4 regions of the Herbaspirillum sp. NPDC101397 genome follow, and region 1 is predicted to be linked to each of the others. Evidence: predicted binding sites of a transcription regulator. Region 1 holds the regulator's gene; each other region holds the start of a gene.
The links. Region 1 encodes sigma-54, which starts transcription at its own class of promoters, with help from an activator protein. Its sites were predicted from a motif close to TGGCANGNAANCTGCTTT; they were not measured.

Region 1 (4,195 bases):
CAGCCTGACCAAGGAAAAGCCGCCGATGACCCTGCGCTCGCAGCGTGCCAGGATTGAAGACGACAACAGCAAGATCCACATGTATGACAACGTCAATGCCGACCGCTCCGCGTTCGGTACTGCCGAAGACATGCATCTGAAAACCGAATACCTGCTGCTGCTGCCAGACGAAGACATCGCGCGCACCGACAAGCCGGTTGAAATCACGATGGGGCAATCCATCATGACCGGCACCGGCATGATCGCCAACAACGCGACACAGGAATTCCAATTGCTCCACAATGTGCGCGGCACGTACCAGCCGCGCTCACGTCCGCCGCGTTAGCCGTCAGTCTTCAGCTCCCATCGCCAATTGGCATAATCAAAACGAGATACTTGCGCAGGATCCTATGAAAACGACATCCCTACTGCCGCTGCTCACCGTGCTCCTGATGAGCGTTGCCGGCCTCGCCCGCGCCGAACGCGCCGACACTGAAAAGCCGACCCGCATCGAAGCCGAGCAAATGGTGTACGACGACGTCAAGCAGGTGAAGACCTTCACCGGCAACGTCGTGCTCACGCGCGGCACGCTGCTGATCAAGGCCGGCAAGGTGGTGCTGACCACCGATCCGTCCGGCTATGAACTGGCTATCCTCTATGCGGCGCCCGGCCAGTTGGCCAGCTTCCGCCAGAAACGCGACGGCGGCCCCAACCTGTGGATCGAAGGCCAGGCCGAACGCATCGAATACAGCGAGAAGACTGAAATCTCGAAACTGTTTACGCGCGCCCACATGCAGCGCATGGACGGCCCGCGCGTGACCGATGAAGTCAACGGCGAGTTCATCTCCTACGACAGCCGTGCCGAGTTCTATTCGGTCAACAACACCAACACCGGCGAAAGCAAACCCGGCGGCGGTCGCATCACCGCGATCATCCAGCCGCGCGTCGATTCTTCGAAGGGCCAATAAGATGGCGATCAGTTCTCTCGTAGTACGCGGATTGCAAAAGAGCTATGGCGCGCGGCAGGTCGTTCGCGACGTCTCGCTCGAAGTCGCCAGCGGCGAAGTGGTCGGCCTGCTCGGCCCCAACGGCGCCGGCAAGACCACCTCGTTTTACATGATCGTCGGCCTGGTGCCGTCCGACGGCGGCGAGATCGATCTCGACGGTTCGGCGATTTCTCGGCTGCCTATCCACGAGCGCGCGCAGCTCGGCCTGTCTTATCTGCCGCAGGAAGCCTCGGTGTTCCGCAAGCTCAACGTGGAAGACAACATCCGCGCCGTACTGGAACTGCGCAAGGAAAACGGCAAGTCGCTCAGCCGTGATGAAATCGAAGGCCGCCTCAACAGCCTGTTGCACGAATTGCAGATCGAGAAGCTGCGCGAAAGCCCGGCACTGTCGTTGTCCGGCGGCGAACGCCGGCGTGTCGAAATCGCCCGTGCGCTGGCGACCGATCCGCGCTTCGTGCTGCTCGACGAACCATTCGCCGGTATCGATCCGATCGCCGTGATCGAGATCCAGCGCATCGTGCGCTTCCTCAAGGAACGCGGCATCGGCGTGCTCATCACAGACCACAACGTGCGCGAGACCCTGGGCATTTGCGATCGCGCCTACATCATCAACCAGGGCACCGTGCTGGCCAGCGGCAGCCCTGACGACATCATCGCCGATGAGTCCGTCCGCCGCGTGTATCTGGGCGAACACTTCCGCATGTAATCCGCAGGCAATACGCTGCCAACTGAAAACTGAATGAAACAATCCCTCCAGCTTCGCACCTCTCAGCATCTGGCATTGACGCCGCAGTTGCAGCAGTCGATCCGTTTGCTGCAGCTGTCGACGCTGGAACTGCACCAGGAACTGGAACAGATCCTGTCGGACAATCCGCTGCTGGAACGCCTCGACGATGCGCTCGACAATTCCGTGCGGCTGCTTGCCGACGGCGCCCTCAGCAGCCCGTCTTCGGCGCAGGCGGAGCCGGTCGAAAACAGCGCCGCCAGCGCTGCACCCGCGGAAGGCGAAGCCGGCGATCCGCAGGACAGCGCAAGCGGCGACGAGCATGCGAGCGGCGATGCCGACTGGAGCTTCGACGACGTCGCCCGCACCGGCAAGACACCCGACGACGAAGACTCGCGTCCGCAACTCGAAGCCCACGACGTCACGCTGCGCGAACACCTGCAGGAGCAGACCCGCCTGACCGTGCGCAGCTTGCGCGACCGTGCGCTGATCGAACTGATCGTCGATGCGATTGACGACCATGGCTATCTCGAAGAATCGCTGGAAGAAATCCACGCGCGCCTGCCCGAAGAACTGGAAATCGAACTTGACGAACTGACCATTGCACTGAAGCTGCTGCAGAGCTTCGAGCCGGCCGGCGTCGGCGCGCGTAGCGCCTCCGAATGCCTGGCGCTGCAGGTCCGGCGCTTGCCGAAAGTTGCCTTTGTCACACGCCGGCTGGCGCTGACCATCGTTGAAGATTACCTGGCGCTGTTCGCCCAGCGTGATTTCAATAAAATCAAGAAAGCGCTCGGTTGCGACGATGAAGACCTGCGCGAGGCGCAAGCCGTGATTCGCCAGTGCCATCCACATCCCGGCGCCATGTTTGCATCGGGCCGATCCGACTACGTGGTGCCCGACGTGATTGTCAAAGCGTCCAAGGACGGCTGGCAGGTTTTGCTCAACCACGACGTGATGCCACGGCTGCGCGTCAACGCCATGTACGCCAACGCACTCAAGCAAGCCAAGGGCGACGGCTCGCTCGGTTCGCAGCTGCAGGAAGCCAAGTGGCTGATCAAAAATATGCGTCAGCGCTTCGACACAATTTTGCGTGTCGCCCAGGCAATTGTTGAGAGGCAACGCAACTTTTTTTCACATGGCGCCGTTGCCATGAGACCCCTTGTGTTGCGCGAAATAGCTGATACACTGGGTCTACACGAGAGCACTATTTCTCGTGTAACGACTCAGAAGTACATGCTGACCCCGCATGGCATGTTTGAGTTGAAATACTTCTTCGGCAGCCACGTCGCAACAGAAACCGGAGGTGAAGCTTCCTCCACTGCGATACGGGCTCTCATCAAACAACTGATAGGAGCAGAAGACCCTAAGAACCCACTCTCTGATAGCAAGATTGCAGATATGTTGGCGGAACAGGGCATGGTGGTGGCGCGACGTACCGTCGCGAAATACCGCGAAGTGCTCAAAATTCCGCCGGTGAATCTCCGCAAATCTCTGTAAGTTTTTCTGTAGCAAAGCATCGTTGCTGTGTTCTGTTGAGTTCGGGTGTTTTGTTCTGGTGCTGCCTGCAAGCAACCGGACAATGCGTAAGAACCTCCAGCAATCTCACGATAGGAGTGCTGTATGAATCTGACCATTAGTGGCCATCATCTCGATTTGACCCCCGCCATCCGCGAGTACGTGCAAAACAAGCTGACGCGCATCAAGCGCCACTTTGACCATGTGATCGACATCAGTGTCATTCTCAGCGTAGACAAGCTGACCGAAAAAGAAAAACGCCAGAAGGCAGAAATAAACGTTCATATCAAGGGGAAAGACCTGCATGCCGAGAGCATTGCACACGACCTGTACGCCGCCATTGACATGCTGATCGACAAACTGGATCGCCAGGTGATCAAGCACAAGGACCGCGTGCAAAACCATCACTCGATGGCAAAACGCCTGCCGGAAGAACCGTTGCCCGCAGCTGCCTCGTGATAGCCAACTAGCCGGCGGACTGGACCGGCACCAAAAAAAGGGCGCGCAAGCGCCCTTTCTTGTTTCTGCAACGACAACTTCATCGCGTATTTTCAATATCTTTCAAAATCTTTTACACTTTTTCCCCACCTGCCTCGCAAGGCATCTCTTGCAATCCTGCAAATCATTTACATGTTGGTCACAGCAGCCCACCCGCGCCGTGTTGCCTGAAAGACATTCCCCTGTGCAACGGCACTCTCCCAACGCGCACGCCCGCTTTTTCATATAATGGCGGCATTGCGAACTTTTTGAAGGTGTAGTCATGAGCGAAGTCCAATCCTGGATCAAGGAAACCGTTACCCAAAACCCTGTCGTGCTGTTCATGAAGGGCACCGCGCAATTCCCGCAGTGTGGCTTCTCGGGCAAGGCGATCCAACTGCTCAAGGCCAGCGGCGCGGAAAACATCGTCACCGTCAACGTGCTGGAAAGCGCCGACGTGCGCCAGGGCATCAAGGAATACTCGAACTGGCCG
Region 2 (4,195 bases), on a different contig from region 1:
AGTGGCGAGTGTTTCGAAATCAAGTTCGCCGGCGCGCGGGTCTTGCAGCGCGATGACGTGTTTCAGCGCGGGGGAGATTTCCTTGACGGCGTCGACATAGTTGGCGAAGCCGCGGTCGTACAGCATGACGCTGGCGCCGCTGGACTGGCCGAGATAGGCAGCTTCCGGCGGCGTGATGCGCACGTTGGTCGGGACCCAGACCATGCCCAGCTTGAATGCCGCCCAGGCGCTTTCAAAAATCTGCAGGTTGTTGCGGGAGTGGACCAGCATTTTGTCGCCCTTGCTCACGCCCAGCTTTTGCAGCGCATGGGCGAGGGTGTCGACGCGGTCGTTGATCTGTTTCCAGGTGGCGATCTTGTCGCCTTTGCCGTCCGCGGTGCCGTCGCCGAAGATCAGGCCGGGCTCGTCGGGGAAGCGGCGGGCGACGTCGGATAGCAGGCGCCCCAGGTTCATTACTTTGGTTAACATCGTCTCGCTCGTGTGTATTTTTTATGTGGGTCTTTACTTCAGTTGCTGCTGCCGCGGTCCCGGGCAATGCCGGGACCACGGAAAAACTATCAATGCACGCGTTCCAGAATGCTCACGTAATTCGCCACTGCAGCACCGCCCATGTTGAACACGCCGGCATAGCGCGCGTTCGGGATCTGCATGTCGCCGGCGTCATGGCTGGCCTGCATCGCCGCCATCACGTGCATCGACACGCCGGTGGCGCCGACCGGATGGCCCTTGGACTTCAGGCCGCCGGAAGGATTGATCGGCAGGCGGCCGTTCTTGGCGGTGACGCCGTCGAGGATGGCGCGTGCGCCCTGGCCCGGCTCGGCCAGGCCCATGGCTTCATACTCAAGCAACTCGGCGATGGTGAAGCAGTCGTGGGTTTCCACCAACGACAGGTCGAGCAATTTGAGGTCGGCTTGTTTCAATGCCTGCTGCCATGCCAGCGTGCCGGCTTCGAAACGGGTCGGGTCGCGGCGCGACAGCGGCAGGAAATCATTGACGTGCACGGCGGCGCGGAAGGTCACGGCGCGCTGCATGGTCTTGGCCACGTCGGCGGCGCTCAGCACCAGCGCGGCGGCGCCGTCGGAGATCAGCGAGCAATCTGTGCGCTTCAACGGGCCGGCGACGAAGGGATTCTTTTCCGAGACGTTGCGGCAGAAGTCGAAGCCGAAATCCTTGCGCATGTGGGCGTAGGGATTGCTCATGCCGTTCTTGTGATTCTTGGCGGCAATGGCGGCCAGCGCATCCGACTGATCGCCGTAGCGATCAAAGTAGGCTTGCGCGATCTTGCCGAACACGCCGGCGAAGCCGCCCGGGATGCCGGCTTCTTCCTTGGCGTAGCAGCACTTGAGCAGCACTTCGCCGACTTGCGGCGTGGCCAGTTCGGTCATTTTTTCAAAGCCGATCACCAGCGCGTGCTTGGCCTGGCCGGACAGGATCGATTGCATGCCCGAGTGGATCGCCGCCGAACCGGTGGCGCAGGCGTTCTCAACGCGCACGGCAGGCTTGAAGCGCAGCGCGGGCAAGGTATTGAACACCAGCGAGGACGGGAAGTCCTGATACAGGAAGCCGCCGTTGAAGGTGCCGATGTGGATCGAGCCGATGTCTTCCGGCGTCAGGCCGGCGTGTTCGATGGCCGCCTTGGCGACCTGGCCGATCAGCGCTTCCGGATCGATGCCGTCGAGCTTGCCGAATTGGGAGTGATTCCAGCCGGTGATGCAAGGGGAAGGTGCAGTCATGTGGATTCCTGAAAAGAGTGTGTTGGAACAGCAATATGCAAAAACGATGCCACGAATTTTCCAGGCCGGTGCAGCATTGCCGCGTTGCTTGTTGTTATGGCGGCAGCGCCCGTACGGGCGGCGTCGGCAGGCCGTGATGGCGGTAAACATAGCACGTTGCGCGCAGTGATGAATTTGCTGCACTGCAGGATGAAACCGGGATGGGAACCGCATACAGGTGTCAATCAGGTGTTCAGGCAATGCGACAGGTGTCGCATCAAAATAAACACCTGATTGGCCCTCACATCCCTTGTCGAATCAGGCGTTTATCGAAGAGAATGTGCTTGCAATGCCGACTTCAGGGAGGGAAGCCCAGGTCCGTGGAAACACTTTCGCGACTTGGCATCCAAATTGCTCTAGAACGCATAAGCAGTGCTGAATTAGTCGTTACTAGTATCGGCAACATAAATTAACCAAAACTAAAATCAGGAGACAAACAGATGGGTAACCCAACTGCCAGCATCACTCGCCGTCGTTTTTTGAAGACTGTTTCCGTCGCTTCGGCCGCTGCCGCCACCGGCATGATGTCGACCCAGGCATTTGCCGCCGCTGAATTCACGCTGAAGTACGCCAACAACCTGCCGGCCACGCATCCGATGAATCTGCGCGCCAAGGAAATGGCCGCCAAGATCGCGACCGAGTCCAAGGGCCGCATCGACTTCCAGGTCTATCCGAACAACCAGCTCGGCAATGACACCGACACGCTGGGCCAGGTACGCTCGGGCGCGGTCGACTTCTTTACACTGTCCCCGCTGATTCTCGGCACGCTGGTGCCGGCTGCACAGATCAGCGGCGTCGGCTTTGCCTTCAAGGATTACAACCAGGTGTGGGCCGCACTCGACGGCGAGTTGGGCGCGCACGTGCGCAAGCAGATCGAGGCCAAGTCCACCGTCTTTGCATTTGAAAAGATCTGGGACAACGGCTACCGCCAGATCACCAACAGCACTCGCGCGATCAACAAGCCGGAAGACCTCAAGGGCATGAAGCTGCGCGTGCCGCCGAGCCCGCTGTGGACATCGATGTTCCGCGCCTTCGATGCGGCGCCGGCCAGCATCAACTTCGCCGAAGTGTATTCCGCGCTGCAGACCAAGATCGTCGAAGGCCAGGAAAACCCGATGGCGATCATCTCGACCGCCAAGCTGTACGAAGTGCAGAAGTACTGCTCCATGACCAACCACATGTGGGATGGTTTCTGGTTCCTGGCCAACAAGAAATCGTTCGAGCGTCTGCCGAAGGACCTGCAGGAAATCGTCACACGCAACGTCAATGAAGCCGGCATCAAGCAACGCGCCGACGTCAAGGCGCTGAACGATTCCCTGGCGACCGAAATGAAGGGCAAGGGTCTGGCCTTCAACGACACCGACAACGAAGCCTTCCGCGCCAAGCTGCGCAGTGCAGGTTTTTATGCCGAGTGGCACAAGAAGTTCGGTGACGAACCTTGGGCGCTGTTGGAGAAATACACCGGGAAGTTGGCGTAAATGGAAGCGGCGATGACCGAAGTGAGAATGCCTTCTGCACCGCTGCCGACCAACCCGCTGGCGCGTCTGCTGGCGGGCGTCAATCGCGGCGTCATGCACGTTGTCGCCGCGGTTGCTGCGGCGCTGGTGGTGGTGGAAACCGGCGTGCTGCTGGCCGGCGTGATCTACCGCTATGCGCTGCACGACCCGCTGATCTGGTCCGATGAACTGGCCTCGACGCTGTTCATCTGGCTGTCGATGCTGGGCGCAGTGCTGGCGCTGGACCGGGGCGAGCACATGCGCCTGACGGCCATCGTCAACAAGCTCTCCGACAAATGGCGCGTCTGGCTGGAAACAGTCGCCGCATTGATCGTCTGCATCTTTGTATTGATGATCATCCATCCTGCGGTCGACCACGCGTCGGAGCAGATGGCGATCACCACGCCGGCCTTGGAGATCCCCGACGGCCTGCGTGCAGCAGCGCTGCCGGTCGGCGCGATCCTGATGTTCCTGGCGGCGATTGCCCGCATGGCGAGCCGCTCCAGCATCAGGCAGGTGTTGTCTGCCGTGGCCGTTGTCGCCGTGATCGGCGCGGTGCTGTGGATCAGCAAGCCGGCCCTGCTGGCCATGGGCAACTACAACCTGATCGTGTTCTTCGTGGTGCTGATCGGCGCGTGTGTCGCAGGCGGTATTCCGATTGCGTTCGCCTTCGGTACGGCGACGATGGCCTATCTGACCATTGCTACAGGCGCACCGATGATGATCGTGGTCAGCCGTATGGACGAGGGCATGTCCAGCCTGATCCTGTTGTCGGTGCCGCTGTTCGTCTTGCTCGGTTCGCTGCTGGAAATCAGCGGTCTTGCCAGAACGCTGATCGACTTCATGGCGGCCTTGCTGGGCCACGTGCGGGGTGGTTTGCAATACGTGCTGCTGGGCGCGATGTTCCTGGTCTCCGGCATCTCCGGC
Region 3 (4,195 bases), on a different contig from region 1:
ACGTGATGAGCGGCCTGATGCTGGGCATCATGCTGTCGCGCCCGGTGGCCGGCTGGCTGGCGAGTGTGGCCGGATGGCGTGCGGTGTACGGCCTGCTGGCGCTGATCGTGGCGCTGCTGGCGCTGGTGCTGTCGCGCGTGTTGCCGGAACGTCATCCGCAACAAACCCAAGGCTATCGCGACATCCTGAAATCGCTGTGGCAATTGCTGTGCAGCGAACGCGTCCTGCAATACGGCGCGCTGACCGGCGCGCTCAGCATGGCGGCGTATATGTCTTACTGGACCACGGTTGCGTTGTTGCTGGTGCAGCAGCCGTTTTTGCTGGGTGCAGGCGGCATCGCGGTGTTCGCACTGGTCGGCGCCAGCGCGGTATGCGCAACGCCGTTCGCGGGCCGGGCCGGAGATCGTGGACGCGGACGCCTGGCCTCTCATCTGAGCCACCTGGGGATGTTGGCGGCGGCCTTGATCGCAGGCGTCGCCGGCAGCGGCTGGGGTGGCTTCGACGTCCATCTGCACGCGGGCCTGGCGCTGGTGCTGCTGGGTGTCGCCGCGATCCTGCTGGACGGCGGCGTGGCGGCCGACCAGACGCTGGAACGCCGCAAGATCAACCTGCTGTCGCCACAATTGCGCGGCCGCCTGAACGGCCTGTTCGTCGGCTTCCTGTTCATCGGCGGCGCGATCGGCGCGGCGCTGTCCGGATTCGCATGGAAGCTCGGCGGCTGGAGCGCGGTGTGCCTGCTGCAATTGCTGTTCTCTGCGACGATCACCTGCTTGGCATACGGACAAGATCGCCGCTGAGTCTGGTGCGCTGTTACAAATCGCCAACATGCGGCAGCGAACCAAGGCTTGCACGTTTCGTCATACCGTTATCGCAATCTGTCGAGGAGGTAACGTGGCAAGCCTGGAATCGCAGCAACCGCATCAACAATACCGACCACGCTGGCGTATCGCCGATCTGGATTTTTCGCGCATCGATCTGCAGCGCGTGCGTCACGATGAAAACACCTTCTACCTGGTGACCTGCGCCTCGTTCGTCGAAAGCGGCTCCGATCTGTATACTCACAACCTGATCGACTTCTTCCACGACAATGAAGAAGTGGCGACCTGGCTGCGTGAGCAATGGGAAGTGGAAGAATTGCAGCACGGCGCGGCGTTGCGCGCCTACGTCGAGCACGTCTGGCCCGAGTTCGACTGGCAACAAGCCTACGACAGCTTTCTCGCCGAGTACGCAGGCTACTGCAAGGTCGAACTGCTGGAGCCGACCAAGGCGCTGGAGATGGCCGCGCGCTGCGTGGTCGAGACCGGCACCGCCACCTATTACCGCGCGCTGTCGCGCAGCGTGCAGGAACCGGTGCTGCAGGAACTGGCGGCGCGCATCTCCAACGACGAGGTCAATCACTACAAGCATTTCTATCAATACTTCCGCCAATACCGTCGGCGCGAAGGCATCGGCCGCTCGCGCGTGCTGGGTACGCTGAGCCGCCGCACGCTGGAAATGCGCAACGAAGACGCCGACTGCGCCATCCGCCATGCGCTGAAATTCCGCGATCCGGCGCGGGCCGGCGACGTCGCCTATTTAAGAGAGCTGAGCGCGCGCATGAGCGCCACCGTGCGCACCAATTTGACGCCGGACATGACCTTGAAGATGATTTTGCGCCCGCTGGAGCTGCCGCCCAAGGTGCAAAGCTGGGTGCAATATCCGATCCGCCAACTGATGCATTACGTGTTTTTGCGCTAAAAGCAAACACAAACCCTGTAATTTGCTCCTTTCTGGGGCGCATCGTCGTTTACCGCACCGCCACCATTTTTGACATCCCTAAAATGGTGCGATAGTGCGCGGCGGCTTCTGCAAAGCCGGAAAAATCACAAGAGATTGACGTTTTGTCATTGGCACGCATTCTGCTAAAGCAGGAAGGCAGTCAACAAACTCTCATTGATTCTTCTAACTGTAGGAGCACTTCATGTCACGTCGTACTATCCTAAAAGCAACAGCACTCGGCGCGTTCGCACTTGCAGCTTCTTCCTGGCTCCCTGCCGCATTCGCTGCGGACACCATCAAAGTCGGCATCCTGCATTCGCTGTCGGGCACCATGGCCATCTCCGAAACATCGCTCAAAGATGTCGCGCTGATGACGATCGATGAAATCAACGCCAATGGCGGCGTCAACGGCAAGAAACTCGAGCCCGTGATCGTTGACCCTGCATCCAACTGGCCTCTGTTCGCTGAAAAAGCGCGCCAGCTGATTTCGCAAGACAAGGTTTCCGTCGTGTTCGGCTGCTGGACTTCGGTCTCGCGCAAGTCTGTCCTGCCGGTCTTCAAGGAACTGAACAGCCTGCTGTTCTATCCAGTCCAGTACGAAGGCGAAGAGCTGGAAAAGAACGTCTTCTACACCGGTGCAGCGCCTAACCAGCAAGCCATCCCTGCCACCGAATACCTGATGTCGAAAGAAGGCGGCGGCGCCAAGCGTTTCGTCCTGCTGGGCACCGACTATGTGTACCCACGCACGACCAACAAGATTCTGCGCGCCTTCCTGCATAGCAAGGGCGTGAAAGATTCCGACATCGACGAAGTCTACACACCGTTCGGCCACTCTGATTACCAAACCATCGTCGCCAACATCAAGAAGTTCGCAGCCGGCGGCAAGACTGCAGTGATCTCGACCATCAACGGCGACTCCAACGTGCCGTTCTACAAGGAACTCGGCAATGCCGGCCTGAAGGCGACTGACGTGCCTGTCGTCGCGTTCTCGGTGGGTGAAGAAGAACTGCGCGGGGTTGACGCAAAACCGCTGGTCGGCCATCTGGCTGCCTGGAACTACTTCGAATCCGTGAAGAACCCGGTCAACACCGCCTTCATCAAGAAGTGGAAAGCCTACGCCAAGGCCAAGGGTCTGCCGAACGCCGATACGGTCGTGACCAACGATCCGATGGAAGCGACTTACGTCGGTATCTACATGTGGAAGCAAGCCGTTGAAAAAGCCAAGACTACCGACACCGACAAGGTGATCGCAGCGATGGGCGGCCAGACCTTCAAGGCACCGTCCGGCTACACGCTGGAAATGGACAAGACCAACCATCACCTGCACAAACCAGTGATGATCGGCGAAATCAAGGCCGACGGTCAGTTCAACGTGGTCAACAAGACCAAGACCACCATCCGTGCGCAACCATGGAGCCCATACATCCCGGGCAACGAGAGCAAGCAAAAGATGTAATGCAGTTGCTTGCCATGTTTGGTTAGCTGAGCAGTTCCCCGCTGCATGTTCCATGCAGCGGTTTGCAAGACCTTGCACCGGGCGTCCGACATCCCGTCCGGTGCAATCACTGCGGCGATTCCATCTCCGGAATCGCATGCATGAATCTCAGACAAGCGTCGTAAGACCGACTTTCTTTCCGTCTTGCCTTGCCACCGAAAAGAACCATGAGACTTCTCCCCAAGATAATTGCGTCCGCCTTGCTGACAGGCTGGCTGTGCACCCAGGCGATCAGCGCGCATGCTGCGATCGATCCGGCGCTGCTCAAGCCGCTGGCCGGCGACGACCCTGACGCGCGCATCGCCGCCGTCACGCAGATTGCTGCGCTGGCCAATGCCGACGCGCAAAAGATCCTCAACGCCATCAACAGCGATGCCCTGTACGCCACGCCTGCCGGCGACGTGCTGATCATCGAAGACAGCGACGCCTTCAATCCCGCCACCGACAAGACCGGTCCGGCCCCGGATGACGCCGAAGGCATCACCGTCAACAACCGCCTGCGCGGCGTAGTCGAAGGCGCCTTGTCGGGACTCAAGCTGTTCTCGCCGGACCGCGCCACGCGCCTGACCGCCGCGACCGAATTGCTGAAGACCGCCGACGCCGCACAGACCCCGTTGATCAGCAAAGCGCTGGCGGCGGAAAAAGATCCGCAAATCCAGGAAGTGTTGAAGCAAGTCGTCGCTACGGCCAACCTGCACGCGCCTGACGCAGCCGCACGCAAGGCCGCCGTCAAAGCCCTGGCCGACACCACCAACGCCAATCTGAAACCGGTGCTGGAACAGATGCTGGCCAAGAATCCGGACGGCAGCTATGTCGAAGCCGATGAGGGCGTACGCATCGAAGCTGTACGCACAATGTCGGCGCTGGACCGTCATCTGGCGATTACCGAATTTGTCGGCAAGCTGTTCTACGGCGTCTCGCTGGGCAGCGTGTTGCTGCTCG
Region 4 (4,195 bases), on a different contig from region 1:
CACGTCCGGCCCGAACGTCCGGTCTATCTCGCCGGGGCCGAAGGTGCCTGCATGCAGTGGCCCGCCGACAAATTCCCAGAACGGCTTGAAGTCGGTGAACTGCGCCTTCTCCGGCAGGTAGTAAGTCGCCGATGCGTAGTGCACATCGGCCGTCACCCACACCACGTTCTTGATGTTGTGGCGTTTGATGAAGCGCAGCAGCTCCGCGACCTCCAGCTCGCGCCCGGACGGCTTGCCGTTGTCGGCATTGGCCCACGCCTCGAAGGTGCCCTGCGGTACATCCGCATTCAGGTCGGGCACGACGATGGAAATCGGCATGTCGCTGGCGATCACTTTCCATGTCGAGCGTGAGCGCAGCAGCGCCTGCTTGATCCAGCGCATTTGCGCCGCACCGAGGAAAGCCGCGTCCTGTCCTTGCAGCGGCTGGCGATTCGGCGAATTGGCGCCGCGGTAGCTGCGCTCGTCGAGCATGAACACTTCCAGCAACGGTCCGTAGTTGAATGAACGATAGATGCGCTCAGGATCGGCGACGTCGATGCGGAACGGGTTGTACTCGAACATCGCCTGCCGTGCGCGCTGCTTGAGCACATCCAGCTCGCGCTCCTGATAGCGCTTCTCCGCTGCGCCGATCACCTGGCCCGGATACCAATTGTTGCGCACCTCGTGGTCATCCCACTGCACCAGGAACGGCACCTCGGCCATGAAGCGCTTCTTGTTGGCGTCCATCAGGTTGTAGGCGAAGTTGCCCCGATAGTCGTCGAGCGTCTGCGCGACCTTGGACTTGGCCGGCGTCACCAGATTGCGCCAGATGCTGCCGTCATCGAGCTTCACTTCGGCCTGGATCGGACCGTCGGCATAAATCTGGTCGCCCGAATGGATGAAGAAATCCGGCTTGAAGCGGCGCATGGTTTCATACACGCGATAGCCACCCCAGGCTTCGTTGATGCCCCAGCCCTGCCCGGCCTCGTCGCCGGAAAACGCGAAGCTGATGTCACGCTCACCGCCGCCGGGAATGATCAGGCTGCCGGTCACCGGCGCACTCCATGCCGACTCATGCTGCAAGTCCTGAAAGCGCAGGCGGTAATACAGCCGCTGCGACACCGGCAAGCCGCGCAGATCCACACGCGCGGTGTAATCGTTGCGCGCCAGCGCGGCGGGACCGGCAACCGTGACCGCGTTCTTGAAATTCTCATGTACCGAATACTCCACCACCATGCGCGCCGCACGATCGGTGCGGCTCCACAGCATCGCCGCATCGCGCGTGATGTCGCCGCTCATGGCGCCGCTGTCGACCTGCGGGCGCAAGCGTTCCGAGGTCACAACGGCAGGCGCCTGCTGGGCGAATGCGGACGTCAGCGAACCTGCGCTCAACAGCGCGCCGGCGCCGAGCGCCGCATCACGCAGAAAATCGCGGCGTGAAGGCGGAGACAAAGGTGCTGACGGGGACGAAGGCAATGATGGTGAAGACGGCGAAGAGGAAGATGCTGCATCGTCGGACATGGCGGACTCCTTGGCTGATCACATGGGAAATTGCAATGTAGCAATGCAATGTGACCGTTCCATGAACAAATGCCGACCTGTGCAGACCCGGGATCACTCGTATTGAGATTCTCGATGTTGCTCCACCCAAACCCTGAATGACTTCCGTTCCCTGCCAATAAACCTGGCGAGACGCCAACATTTGCGCAAGCGGCTCGTTTTTGACGACGCACCAAGCGGACGCATCATTTCGCACGATTTACGTGCGATTTCCACGCGGCTCCAGGAACCTCAAAAAAATCCCTTTTAAATTCAGTCGCTTAATAATTTGCACCGAAATGGAATGAAATTTGCTTAATAGAGTGCTTTTAAAATATTTTTGCACAATTATTGGGAGATTTTTCTGTGGATGATCACAAAAATGGTGCCGATGCGCTCTTCATTTTGCTCGGCGCAATCATGATTCTGGCGATGCATGCCGGCTTTGCCTTTCTGGAACTGGGCACCGTGCGACGCAAGAACCAGGTCAACGCGCTGGTCAAAATCCTCGCAGACTTCGCGGTATCGACCATTGCCTACTTTTTCGTCGGCTATTACGTTGCCTACGGCGTCAGCTTTTTCAGCGGCGCCGAAGTCCTGTCGGCGCGAAGCGGCTTTGAACTGGTGAAGTTTTTCTTCCTGCTGACCTTTGCAGCCGCCATCCCGGCGATCATCTCCGGCGGCATTGCCGAGCGCTCCAAATTCTATCCACAACTGATCGCCACCGCAGTGCTGGTCGGCCTGGTGTATCCGTTCTTCGAAGGCATCGCCTGGAACCAGCACTTCGGCGTGCAAGCCTGGATCAAGAACGCATTCGGCGCCGAGTTCCACGATTTCGCCGGCTCCATCGTGGTCCACGCCGTCGGCGGCTGGATCGCGCTGCCTGCAGTGTTGTTGCTGGGCGCGCGACGCGGACGCTACACCAAGGACGGCAATATCGCCGCGCACCCGCCGTCGAACATCCCCTTCCTCGCACTGGGCGCCTGGATCCTCACGGTAGGCTGGTTCGGCTTCAACGTGATGAGCGCACAAACTCTCGACAAGATGAATGGCCTGGTCGCGCTCAATTCGCTCATGGCGATGGCCGGCGGCACACTGGTGGCGCTGGTGATGGGCAAGAACGATCCGGGCTTCGTCTACAACGGTCCGCTGGCGGGACTGGTGGCGGTATGCGCAGGCTCCGACCTGATGCATCCGCTGGGCGCGCTGGTCACCGGCGGCATCGCCGGCGCGATCTTCGTCTGGATGTTCACCCGCACGCAAAACAAATGGAAGATCGACGACGTGCTCGGCGTATGGCCGCTGCACGGCCTGTGCGGCGCCTGGGGCGGACTGGCGGCCGGCATCTTCGGCGCCAAGGCGCTGGGCGGCCTGGGTGGCGTGTCCTTCATGGCGCAGCTGTGCGGCTCGCTGCTCGGCATCGCCATCGCCGTCATCGGCGGCTGGATCGTCTACGGCTTGCTCAAGAAAGCCATCGGCATCCGCCTCGATCCGGAACAGGAATTCGAAGGCGCCGATCTGTCGATCCACAAGATTTCGTCGACGGCGGAGCGGGACACCAGTTGGTGATGGACAATGAAAATCAAGTAGGCGGCACCGACATCCAAGGGCGTGACAGGCAAGCTGCACGCCCTGTTTGATATTCAATATCAACAGCATGTCATATACTGCCTGACAACAATAAGATCTCTCGCTCTGCGTGCAAACCGTACCGCCCTGCGATCGCATTCGCACACACTGACCGGCTCTGATCTTCATGTCTTTTGATTTCCACTCTTTTGTCTTCTTGCTCAGTGTCGCGGTGATTCTGCTGACACCGGGCCCCACCAACACCCTGCTGGCTTTGGCCGGTTTGGGATTGGGCATCCGGCGCGCCCTGCCCTTGCTCGCCTTTGAGTTGGCCGGATACCTTCTCTCAATTTCACTGTGGGGTATATTGCTGGCGCCAATCCAGGTGCAATTTCCATGGATTGCCACGCTGGTTAAAGTCGCCAGCAGTGGCTACCTGGCCTATACGGCAATCAAGGTCTGGCGTGACGCCAGGTTATTGCAGACGCCGCAACAAAGAAGCATCACGCCAAGAATATTGTTTGTGGCGACCCTTCTGAATCCGAAAGGACTGCTGTTCGCATTGGTGATCTTTCCACCGCACGCATTCGAAACCTTGCCGGCGTACGCACTCGCGATGGTCCCTTTTACCTGCCTGTTGGCGCCGATAGGCGCTCTCTGGATCAGCGTAGGTAGCGCATTGAATACCAAGCGCCTGAGCTTCATTGGTCCCCGCAAGATTCAGCAAATAAGTTCGGTAGCGCTGGGGATGTTCTCCGCACTCATCGCCTGGACGGCGTTTCGATAAACATTGCCGCGAGGAGGGAGAGCGCTTCTTTGATACTGTATTTACAAGCGCTGTTGCAAACAAACCCGGTCAAAGAAAAAGCCACCCCTTGAGGTGGCTTTTTCTTTTCAAGAGACACGCCATGATGTCGCGCGAACGCTTCCATTCCTCACTGCTCACGCCCGCATGTAAGCCCAACCCTCGGCCTGACGCTGCGCGATATGCAACACCGCCGCAGCCACCACGCTCACGCCGTCCGGTGCGGTGAACAGATTTGCTTCCAGCGTGTTGCGACAGATGCGTAGATGACTATCGAGCGGGGATGGCGTATCCAGCGCAGCA

Region 2: a site for sigma-54 is predicted at 1,768-1,785, ahead of ACIROW_RS20025 (acetyl-CoA acetyltransferase). Genes of this name have one in related genera too.
Region 3: a site for sigma-54 is predicted at 1,888-1,905, ahead of urtA (urea ABC transporter substrate-binding protein). Genes of this name have one in related genera too.
Region 4: a site for sigma-54 is predicted at 1,819-1,836, ahead of ACIROW_RS08435 (ammonium transporter). Genes of this name have one in related genera too.

What each region holds. Positions count from the first base shown of each region.
Region 1 is NZ_JBIWNS010000004.1:84,325-88,519, forward strand. It holds gene lptC (LPS export ABC transporter periplasmic protein LptC) at 1-325, shown strand, start outside; gene lptA (lipopolysaccharide transport periplasmic protein LptA) at 390-947, shown strand; gene lptB (LPS export ABC transporter ATP-binding protein) at 949-1,692, shown strand; gene ACIROW_RS10870 (RNA polymerase factor sigma-54) at 1,726-3,207, shown strand; gene hpf (ribosome hibernation-promoting factor, HPF/YfiA family) at 3,331-3,684, shown strand; gene grxD (Grx4 family monothiol glutaredoxin) at 3,986-4,195, shown strand, end outside.
Region 2 is NZ_JBIWNS010000008.1:179,912-184,106, reverse strand. It holds gene ACIROW_RS20030 (acyl-CoA synthetase) at 1-468, opposite strand, end outside; gene ACIROW_RS20025 (acetyl-CoA acetyltransferase) at 558-1,733, opposite strand; gene ACIROW_RS20020 (TRAP transporter substrate-binding protein) at 2,213-3,250, shown strand; gene ACIROW_RS20015 (TRAP transporter large permease subunit) at 3,263-4,195, shown strand, end outside.
Region 3 is NZ_JBIWNS010000010.1:10,277-14,471, reverse strand. It holds gene ACIROW_RS21775 (MFS transporter) at 1-797, shown strand, start outside; gene ACIROW_RS21770 (ferritin-like domain-containing protein) at 901-1,737, shown strand; gene urtA (urea ABC transporter substrate-binding protein) at 1,961-3,214, shown strand; gene urtB (urea ABC transporter permease subunit UrtB) at 3,421-4,195, shown strand, end outside.
Region 4 is NZ_JBIWNS010000003.1:115,226-119,420, reverse strand. It holds gene ACIROW_RS08440 (alkaline phosphatase D family protein) at 1-1,500, opposite strand, end outside; gene ACIROW_RS08435 (ammonium transporter) at 1,885-3,087, shown strand; gene ACIROW_RS08430 (LysE family translocator) at 3,275-3,874, shown strand; gene ACIROW_RS08425 (hypothetical protein) at 4,030-4,195, opposite strand, start outside.